DNA from 2 places in the Paenibacillus sp. FSL R7-269 genome. Region 2 is predicted to be linked to the other one. Evidence: riboswitches for the same ligand, from Rfam matches in the RefSeq annotation. Region 2 holds a riboswitch; the other holds the start of a gene.
What was found. Region 2 has a riboswitch for cyclic di-GMP ahead of C162_RS05250 (flagellar assembly protein A). Riboswitches for the same ligand answer to the same signal wherever they lie in the genome.
Positions count from the first base shown of each region.

Region 1: another riboswitch for cyclic di-GMP. It lies ahead of C162_RS36295 (choice-of-anchor A family protein); the one in region 2 lies ahead of C162_RS05250 (flagellar assembly protein A).

Region 1 is NZ_ASPS01000144.1:77,260-81,578, reverse strand. Features, by position in the region: partial or broken gene C162_RS36295 (choice-of-anchor A family protein) at 1-2,133, opposite strand, end outside; cyclic di-GMP riboswitch class I at 2,215-2,307, opposite strand; gene C162_RS32925 (hypothetical protein) at 3,059-3,439, shown strand; gene C162_RS32920 (ASCH domain-containing protein) at 3,802-4,224, opposite strand.
Region 2 is NZ_ASPS01000012.1:133,929-138,247, reverse strand. Features, by position in the region: gene C162_RS34115 (FUSC family protein) at 77-1,180, shown strand; cyclic di-GMP riboswitch class I at 1,821-1,913, shown strand; gene C162_RS05250 (flagellar assembly protein A) at 2,018-3,637, shown strand; gene C162_RS05245 (aldo/keto reductase) at 3,668-4,319, shown strand, end outside.

The DNA.
Region 1 (4,319 bases), on a different contig from region 2:
TGGTGTCGGCGTCGGTGTCGGCGTTGGTTCTACCGTCGGTGTTGGTGTCGGTGTTGGTTCCACCGTCGGTGTTGGTGTCGGCGTCGGCGTTGGTTCTACCGTCGGTGTTGGTTCTACCGTCGGCGTTGGCGTCGGCGTTGGTTCTACCGTCGGTGTTGGTGTCGGCGTCGGCGTCGGCGTTGGTTCTACCGTCGGTGTTGGTGTCGGCGTCGGCGTTGGTTCTACCGTCGGTGTTGGTGTCGGTGTCGGCGTTGGTTCTACCGTCGGTGTTGGTGTCGGCGTTGGCGTCGGCGTTGGTTCTACCGTCGGTGTTGGTGTCGGTGTCGGCGTTGGTTCTACCGTCGGTGTTGGTGTCGGCGTTGGCGTCGGTGTCGGTGTCGGCGTTGGTGTCGGCTCTACCGTCGGCGTTGGTGTCGGCACTGCTGTCGGCGTTGGTGTCGGTTCTACCGTTGGTGTTGGTGTCGGCACTGCTGTCGGTGTTGGTGTCGGCTCAACTGTCGGCGTTGGTGTCGGCTCTACCGTCGGCGTTGGTGTCGGCACTTCTGTCGGCGTTGGTGTCGGTACCACTGTTGGCGTTGGTGTCGGTACCGCTGTTGGCGTTGGTGTTGGCACCGCTGTTGGCGTTGGTGTCGGTACTGCCGTTGGTGTTGGTGTTGGCACCGCTGTTGGCGTTGGTGTTGGCACCGCTGTTGGCGTTGGTGTCGGTACCGCTGTTGGCGTTGGTGTTGGCTCTGCCGTTGGCGTTGGTGTTGGCACCGCTGTTGGCGTTGGTGTTGGCACCGCTGTTGGCGTTGGTGTTGGCACCGCTGTTGGCGTTGGTGTTGGCTTCACTGTCGGTGTTGGCGTTGGCTTCACGGTTGGTGTTGGCGTTGGCTTCACGGTTGGTGTTGGCGTTGGCTTCACGGTTGGTGTTGGCGTCGGCTTCACTGTCGGTGTTGGCGTCGGCTTCACAGTCGGCGTTGGCGTCGGCTTCACGGTTGGTGTCGGCTTTGGAGTTGGAGTGCACACAGGTGTAGGTGACGGTTTTATGGTCGGTGTAGGCTTCACTGTCGGTGTTGGCGTTACCGTTGGTGTAGGCTTCACAGTCGGTGTCGGCGTTACCGTCGGTGTTGGTTTTACTGTCGGTGTTGGTGTTACCGTCGGTGTTGGCGTTACCGTCGGTGTTGGCTTCACAGTCGGTGTCGGCGTTACCGTCGGTGTAGGCTTCACAGTTGGTGTCGGTGATGGACTAGGGGTCGGCGTTGCGGTCGGCGTCGGACTCGGCGGCGGCCCCTCTCCCTCGTACATCCCAAGGTGCATCTCAACCCCGCCGCGAAAAGATTTTGCAATCAGGGTCCCGTAAAGCTCTGCTCCGGCATAATGAACATCCGCTCTAGGTGCGAGGATCGTCCCGTAGAATGAGGTATAAGCGATATTCACCTCAGAGGCTTCGTAAAAGTTGAACAATACTTGACTGGCTCTGCCGTCCTTCATTGAAAAGCTCGGCACATTGACTGTAGGCCCGCTTATATTAATAATCAGCGTAGCGTTCTGGGCAATGTTGAACTGAATATAATTCGTACTCGCCAGTGTCGCGGCATCCAGATGAACCACATTGAAGCGATCTGGTGCATTTATCGTAAGCTGTCCATAATGATTATTGCCAATCTCATTCGTGTCGGCCAAGGCCCCATACTCTGTGGAACGCGAGATTAGAAACTCCCGCTCGGCTGCAAAATCAATCGGGCTGGCATTTTTCTTCCCGCCTCTAATGTTGACACCAGGCTCATTGGCTGTAAAGCTATCCCCAAATACCACATTTCCATAGATCTCTCCACTGCCTGAATGTACAAAATTCTTACCGGCCACAAGTACATCCGTCGGCGCAGCACCACTGTATGCTCTTGCTACTCCGTAACCTCCGGAGAGGGTAATGTTCCCTGCCGCTGCCAGGCGGCCCTCAATCTGATCATTGCTCTGTGCAAAATCCCCGAGGATAAAAGCATTAAAATTCCCTGCGACTCCTAAAACCGGTGTTGGCGTATACGGCACCCCTGAAGCTGCTCTAACATCCGTCCCCCACGTAAAAGCACTGGATAAGGTCAATAGGCCAGCCATAATGATGGCGGCTGTTTTACGCACTCTTTTTTTCAATAGTCCACACCTCCTAGTTACTATTCTATGAATCTGTCACGCAACTATAACAACAAAAAGACCGCCACGAAGGGTTAGCTTCACGGCGGCCGGACGACCCTAGCCTCAACTTTAGAGACAGTAGATTCCTGACTTTGCGTCCCGTTCTTTCGATACGGTTTGCGTTTGTACATGATTTCGGTATGAAATTGAGATTTGCTTATGTAAATTCGTTGTTGAGTCTATGACATTTGTTACTTTTGTACTATTTTAGTTTATCCGCTCCCCCACCCTGTTGTCAATCCATTCCCAGTATATTTTTTGAAATTATTTTTTGCGAAGGTTCCTCTTTGATCCCTTGTACCATAAGGGTTAAGAGACGAGTCTCTTTTTTATCTATTGACGAAAAAAGTCGAGAAATCAGAGAATTGGCTGTAGCCGTTTATCCCGCTTTTCTATAATTATATCAATTTATATTATTAAAATTTGATGCATTTGTCCTATTTTTATCACCCGAAGCCCATCTCCCCTCCCATTTCGCTTCTGTTCAATGTAATCCCCCCTATTTATGGGAATCTTAGCCCCGAAAAAAAGTGCCGCCCATAAGGACGACACCTGCTAATAGAATTCATATATTTTGAATAAAATGTCGCCTAGGCGGACCCAAACAGCTGAATCCAGCCAATCATTGATACCCAGAGCGGAACACTTAGAATGATCCCGAATACTAAACCACGGCGGAGACTTCCTTCATGACTCATTGCCATTCTCCTTTGAGCTGATTTATTTTTCAATCTTTAATATTTCAATTTTAATATAAAATAATTCATTTGATTTTATTGTGAAAAATGTCACATTATTTGAGTTAATTTATAAAACCCATTGATTATTTTTTGAAGGATGAGTTACAATGCGAATATACGTTCTCTTTGAGGGGTTGAGAGGGATGCATAGAGCAGAGAGCCAGGATAACCTGCTGGTCAAATCCTATATTTTGCTGCCGCTTATTCTATCCGCCTTCGAGCGCGATGCTTCTGCTATATCCTCAGAGCTTCGCACGCCTGCGCCTTATCTGGAGGTCATCCAGAGGGCAGTCCATGCCGTTTCTGCCGATCTGCGGGAGGTCCGTGCCGGGATGCGCGCCCGTGGTCTGAGGGTCTATGAACAGAATCGGCTGGAGGCGGGTGTTGAAGCCAAATTCGTCTGCAGGGGTTATCACGAGCGGATGCTGCTGCTGGATGACGTGATTGCCGCCCAGGCCACTCTGCATATGCACAGGTATCTGGGTATGGAGAAGACGGCGCAGGGCGGCCCGAAGCAAGGATAACAAAGAAGCCTGCCGCAAGCGGAAGACTTCTGCATTAAATGATCACCCGGATGCAATTACATTAACAACGTCCAATACCCCAACGTGCCGCATATAACCACCACAGCTACCGGGTACAAGATTCTACGGCTGACCTGATCCCTGAACGCAAGAAACAAACAAAGCATACAAAGCCATGCAATTAGAAGGCTTCCCATCTATTATGCATACGCCCCTTCCCGGCATTCCTGCCCCTCTCCAGCGGTAGACCGCCTCAGAGCACAACTATCCTTATATATAGGAAGATTTCCCGCCGAATATCCCAATTATACCAGCCGGCAGCCAATCCGGAGCAATTTTTCTTCAAAATATCGTCAGGAAATTCACAATTCCTCTTCCAGCACAGGATATTCCCAGAACCCCAGACGTCCCTTGGCAGGTATGGGATGTACCAGCGGAACAACCTCCTCCAGCTTCCAGGCATACCTTCCTTCGGCATAATTGCCGAATACATATTCATTTCCACCCGGCCAGCCTTGCTGCGCAAGCTCCGGTGTCATTTCACAGCAATCCGCAATGCGGCTGACTGCAATGATCTTGCCGGTTGGCAGATTGTCCGCAGTGTAGCCGTGACGTGCAAGCAACGACTGGAACGGCTCCGTCCGGCAGATCGCTTTATTTACCTGCATCCCGGCATGAATAGCTAACTCCCCCCGGTGGGCGGTCCGCCACGTCCGGGTTTCGATTTGTTTTTCTCCCAGCGCAATTAACGTGGCCCACGGCTGGCGAATGGTCAGGCATTTCATAGTTGTAGCTCGCCTCCTCTGTTGAATACCTTTTACTCAGAATTACTAAGGCCATCTATGAAAAAAATAATTAGCTGCGTACGAGCATAATGTAT
Region 2 (4,319 bases):
CTGTTTTGAGGTGCTATAATGAAAACGGATGAAAACCATAAAATTTTTCCTATTTACATGAAAGAAGATGACAAACATGAACGAGGGCTTACAAGAGCGCCTTGAAAAGTTCGGATTATCCTTATATATGATACGGATTACGCTCGCCGCTTCGCTCTCGTGGCTGGCCGTGCACATTATCTACGGGGACCATTACCTGTACTTCGCACCGCTGGCGGCGATTCTGATTACCCAGAGCAGCGTCAAGGCCTCCCTTGAAAAAGGCGTCTACCGCATGACCGGCGTGGTCCTTGGCGGCATCGTCAGCCTGATCGTAGGCAAGTTCTTCGATGTGGGCGCGCTGTCGATTCTGCTGATGCTGCTGATTGGCATTGGGGTGGCTACAGCCTGCCGGATCAATATCCAGGCCGTCTCTCAGATCGGTGTCACCTCGGTGCTTGCACTCACCTTCTATCATGACCAATATATCGTCTGGAGAGTCGCCGAGACGCTGATCGGCGTGCTGATTGCCCTCATCATTAATATGATTATCGTGCCGCCCAAGAGCTTCGTCAAGGTCAAGGACCTGGCACTGAAAGGCAGCCTGACCTTATCCGATGCCTTAACCGGATTCGCTGCAAGCGGCCGGGATGCAGCGCAAGCCAAGGCTGCTCTTGAGCGCTCCGGCGAGCTTCTGAAGAAGAGCGACCGGCTGCAGAAGGAGATGCATTACACACTGTCTCATTACCAGTGCCGTAAGGACATTGGCAAGCTGACACAGTCGACCACCCATCTCATCAAGGTTCACTCCTATGTCAAAGCCATAAGCGAAGAAATCGCTCTGCTGCCGGCCCATTATGCCGCCGCTGATTGGATGCTGGAGGTTGTAACCGCAACGGCAGACTGCATCGCCCTGTATGGCACACGGACGCTATCAGATGCCGAATGCAGCGGACGTTCACTCCAGGAGAGTCTGAGAAGAGCCCGCGACGTGCAGCTCGCCTGGTTCTCGCAGCTGCAGGATCAGTGCCCGCTCGCAGCCTTCCGTGATCTCGGTGCGGTGTTCTCCCACCTGAACCGGATTCTTGAAGAGATCGAACGCGCCGATTACGCCGCGCTTTCCACCGCACCACAGCATGTCAAGACACACCCTGCACGCGCCATCCAATTCATACAAAAAGGACTCTTCCACAAGCTATAAGCTTGGGAGGGTCCTTTTTTTTGTGTTGCCATAACTTTTCGGTGGGATAGGATGCTTGCGGGTAAAGTGGCTTGGGTAGCAGCACGTAAAGTTATAGCAGTTGGAAAAATGACACTTGATTCAGCCGAATTATACGCTTTAATTGAAGCAGTTGGATAAAGTACATCTAATCCGCCGAATTCTCTGGAATCCGTTAAAAGTGGGCAAAATATGTGTTGTTTATCCATCTGCTGTTCCCATAGGCGGCATTCATCCAACAGCAAGTGGACAAAATCCAACTGCTATATAAGACGCATTTAAGATTAGAACTTAAAGCCTGCTCCTCGCTGCGGTGAACATATGCCCCTCCGCTGCTTTTTGCTTTTTCCACCTGCCGGGCGCAGAAGACCGTCCCCCTTTTTCCAGTTCTCATGACTTCCATAAGCTGTAAGCGCTGGGAAACCAGTTTTTTTGTCGAAATAGAGCTGCATATTTTAAGTTTTTTGATAAATAGGCATAATATAGTTGAAAAATAGCTCTTTAAGTACTAGAATTAAGCTTGTTTGCAGAAGTTAATGCCGCACAAGAACTATTTATGACTCTTTTTGTCGATTACAGTCGATCACAATTCATCGCCTCTACAGGATGTATCTCATTGATCTATTTCTAAAGGCAAACTTCCCGAAAGGGCAGGACGCAAAGCCATGGGCCTAAGAACGCCGGAATCTGCGTTTACGGTCGCCAGGCTGCCAATAGAGACCACTTAAGCCAACTGTTTACGGGAAGTCTCCCGGGCTTGATGATGTTCTTTCTCTGTACGAATTGCCATTGATCATACGAAAAAGTGAGGTTACAACCATGCCGCAGCAGGATATCGAACCAAGCCGATATGAATTCGTAGAGTCCCTGATGCACGAACGTAAAGGTCTCCTGGATTCATTCTCTGTGGAGGGCCGGGCTTCTGACGGGACAACTGGGGATAAGAATGGAATTATCCTCGTGCAGGACAACCAGATATTCATTACTCCCCCGCTCCCCGGAGGCACTCCCGCCCGCATTTCTGCGATCCACCCTGTTGTCCTGAAGATCAACTGGAAGACCGTTACAGCGCCAACCGAGGTGACCAAGGCAGATTATATTACCTGGGAGATCTGCGAGAAGCCGCAGTATGAAATTACCGTATCGCCTGACAAGCTCAAGGTCCATTTCACTTTATACCGTGCAGAGAAGTACGCCTGGAACCTGGTCAACTGCCCCGCCGCCTTCGAGGCGGTCGTCCGTGCCCAGCCCAACCCGGCAATGCTGCTGTCCACGCTTACCATAGATCAGATTATCGCCTCACTGGACAACCGTTTTATTTTGCGCAACCTGAATATTCCCGCCCTGTACGCGGAGCTGGAGAACCCTACATATCTTCCCGTATGCATCGCTGAAGGAAGAGCCCCGCTGCCCGGCAAGGAAGCCCGGCTGGAATTGCAGCTGCCGGAGCATACACTGGTGGGGAACGGGATGCTTCATAGACAGGGAAGCCGGGCTCAGAAGCCTGCGGATACCATGGAGTATCTCCGTTTCCCGGGAGCCCCCTTTACCTTTGCAGGTGAAGTCTTCGCCCGCAAACTGCCGCCGGAAGAAGGCATTCCCGGCCTCGACACAGACGGAAGGGTCCTGCCCCCTCCCCCGCCGCAGGATATCTACTTTGCTGCCGGTAATCATGCCAAGCTCCTTCCCTGTGGTAATATCGTAGCCAAGCACACAGGCAGACCCCGTATCTGCGGAGGAAACAGCAGCGTCCGAATCTGTGACTTCCCTCCAGTCTGTCTGCTGACCAGGGAGATGATGGACCCTGGCGGTGACGTTATGTTCGCAGGCGACATCATTGTACCGGGTGATCTGGATGGATCTGTAAGGATCGAAGCCCTGGGGAATGTGTACGTCTATGGCGATATACGCCAATCTACAATTATAGCCACCGGCAGCATTTATGTTAGCGGCCAGGTTACCGGCAGCGGCCTGTACGCCGGATATGCCGGGGTACAGCAGCATCGTTTGCACAGCTTAGCAAGCCTGCTGCGGACAGAGACGGACGGACTGCTTGAGGCAGCGCGCCAGCTGGCCAAGAATGTGGAATCCCGACAGCAATCCGTGAATTACGGCCTGGTGGTTATGCTGCTGCTGGAGGATAAATACAGCCATCTCGACAGCCTGATCCGCGATTTCCAGGCTGCCCTAAGCCGTATGAACGGAGAGTTCGGCTTCGGCACGGACCCGCTCCGGCAGATGCTTGAGGTATTCGCCCATCCGGGACAATACACCGGGTACATTACAGACAGTGTCCTAAGCCGCTTCTCCAGGCTGCTGCTTAAGCTGGGCGAGGAGATTGAGCTGCTCCAAGAGGAGCATGCGGTGATTAACCTTGCCCGGTCGCAGGACAGCCGCCTGGAGTCCGGCGGCAAGCTGCTTGTGCGTGATTCCTGCTAAGACTACTACTAGATAAGGAGAAGTGAGCGCATGCGATATAACCGTCTGGGCAATAGCGGCCTGCAGGTATCCGCCCTGGGTCTTGGAACCAATTCATTCGGCAAACGGGCAGATCTGGAGACCTCGGTCCGCATTCTGCACACCGCTATGGATCAGGGCATTAATTTCATCGATACCGCCAATATCTATGCCGGCTCTGAATCGGAGCGGATCATCGGCCTTGCGCTTGAAGGCAGACGCCATAACACAGTGCTGGCGACCAAAGCCGGATTGCCGAAGCATGAGGGACCCGGCGGCAGCGGCTCTTCGCGCCATCATCTGATGCAGGAGCTGGAAGGCAGCCTGCGCCGGCTGAAGACCGACTATGTGGATCTGTATCAGATCCATACCTTCGATCCCTACACACCGCTGGAGGAAACCCTGCGCACGCTGGATGATTTGATCTCCGCAGGCAAGGTGCGGTATATCGGAGCCTCCAATTATGCCGCCTGGGAGCTGATGAAGGCGCTTGGGATCAGCGAAGCCCGTAACTGGGCGAAATACATCTCTATCCAGTGCAGCTATTCGCTGGCTGACCGTACGCCCGAAGCCGAGCTGCTTCCGCTCTGCCTGGATCAGGGTCTGGGCATCATCCCATACTTCCCTCTGGCGGGCGGTATCCTTACCGGCAAATATTCCGGCA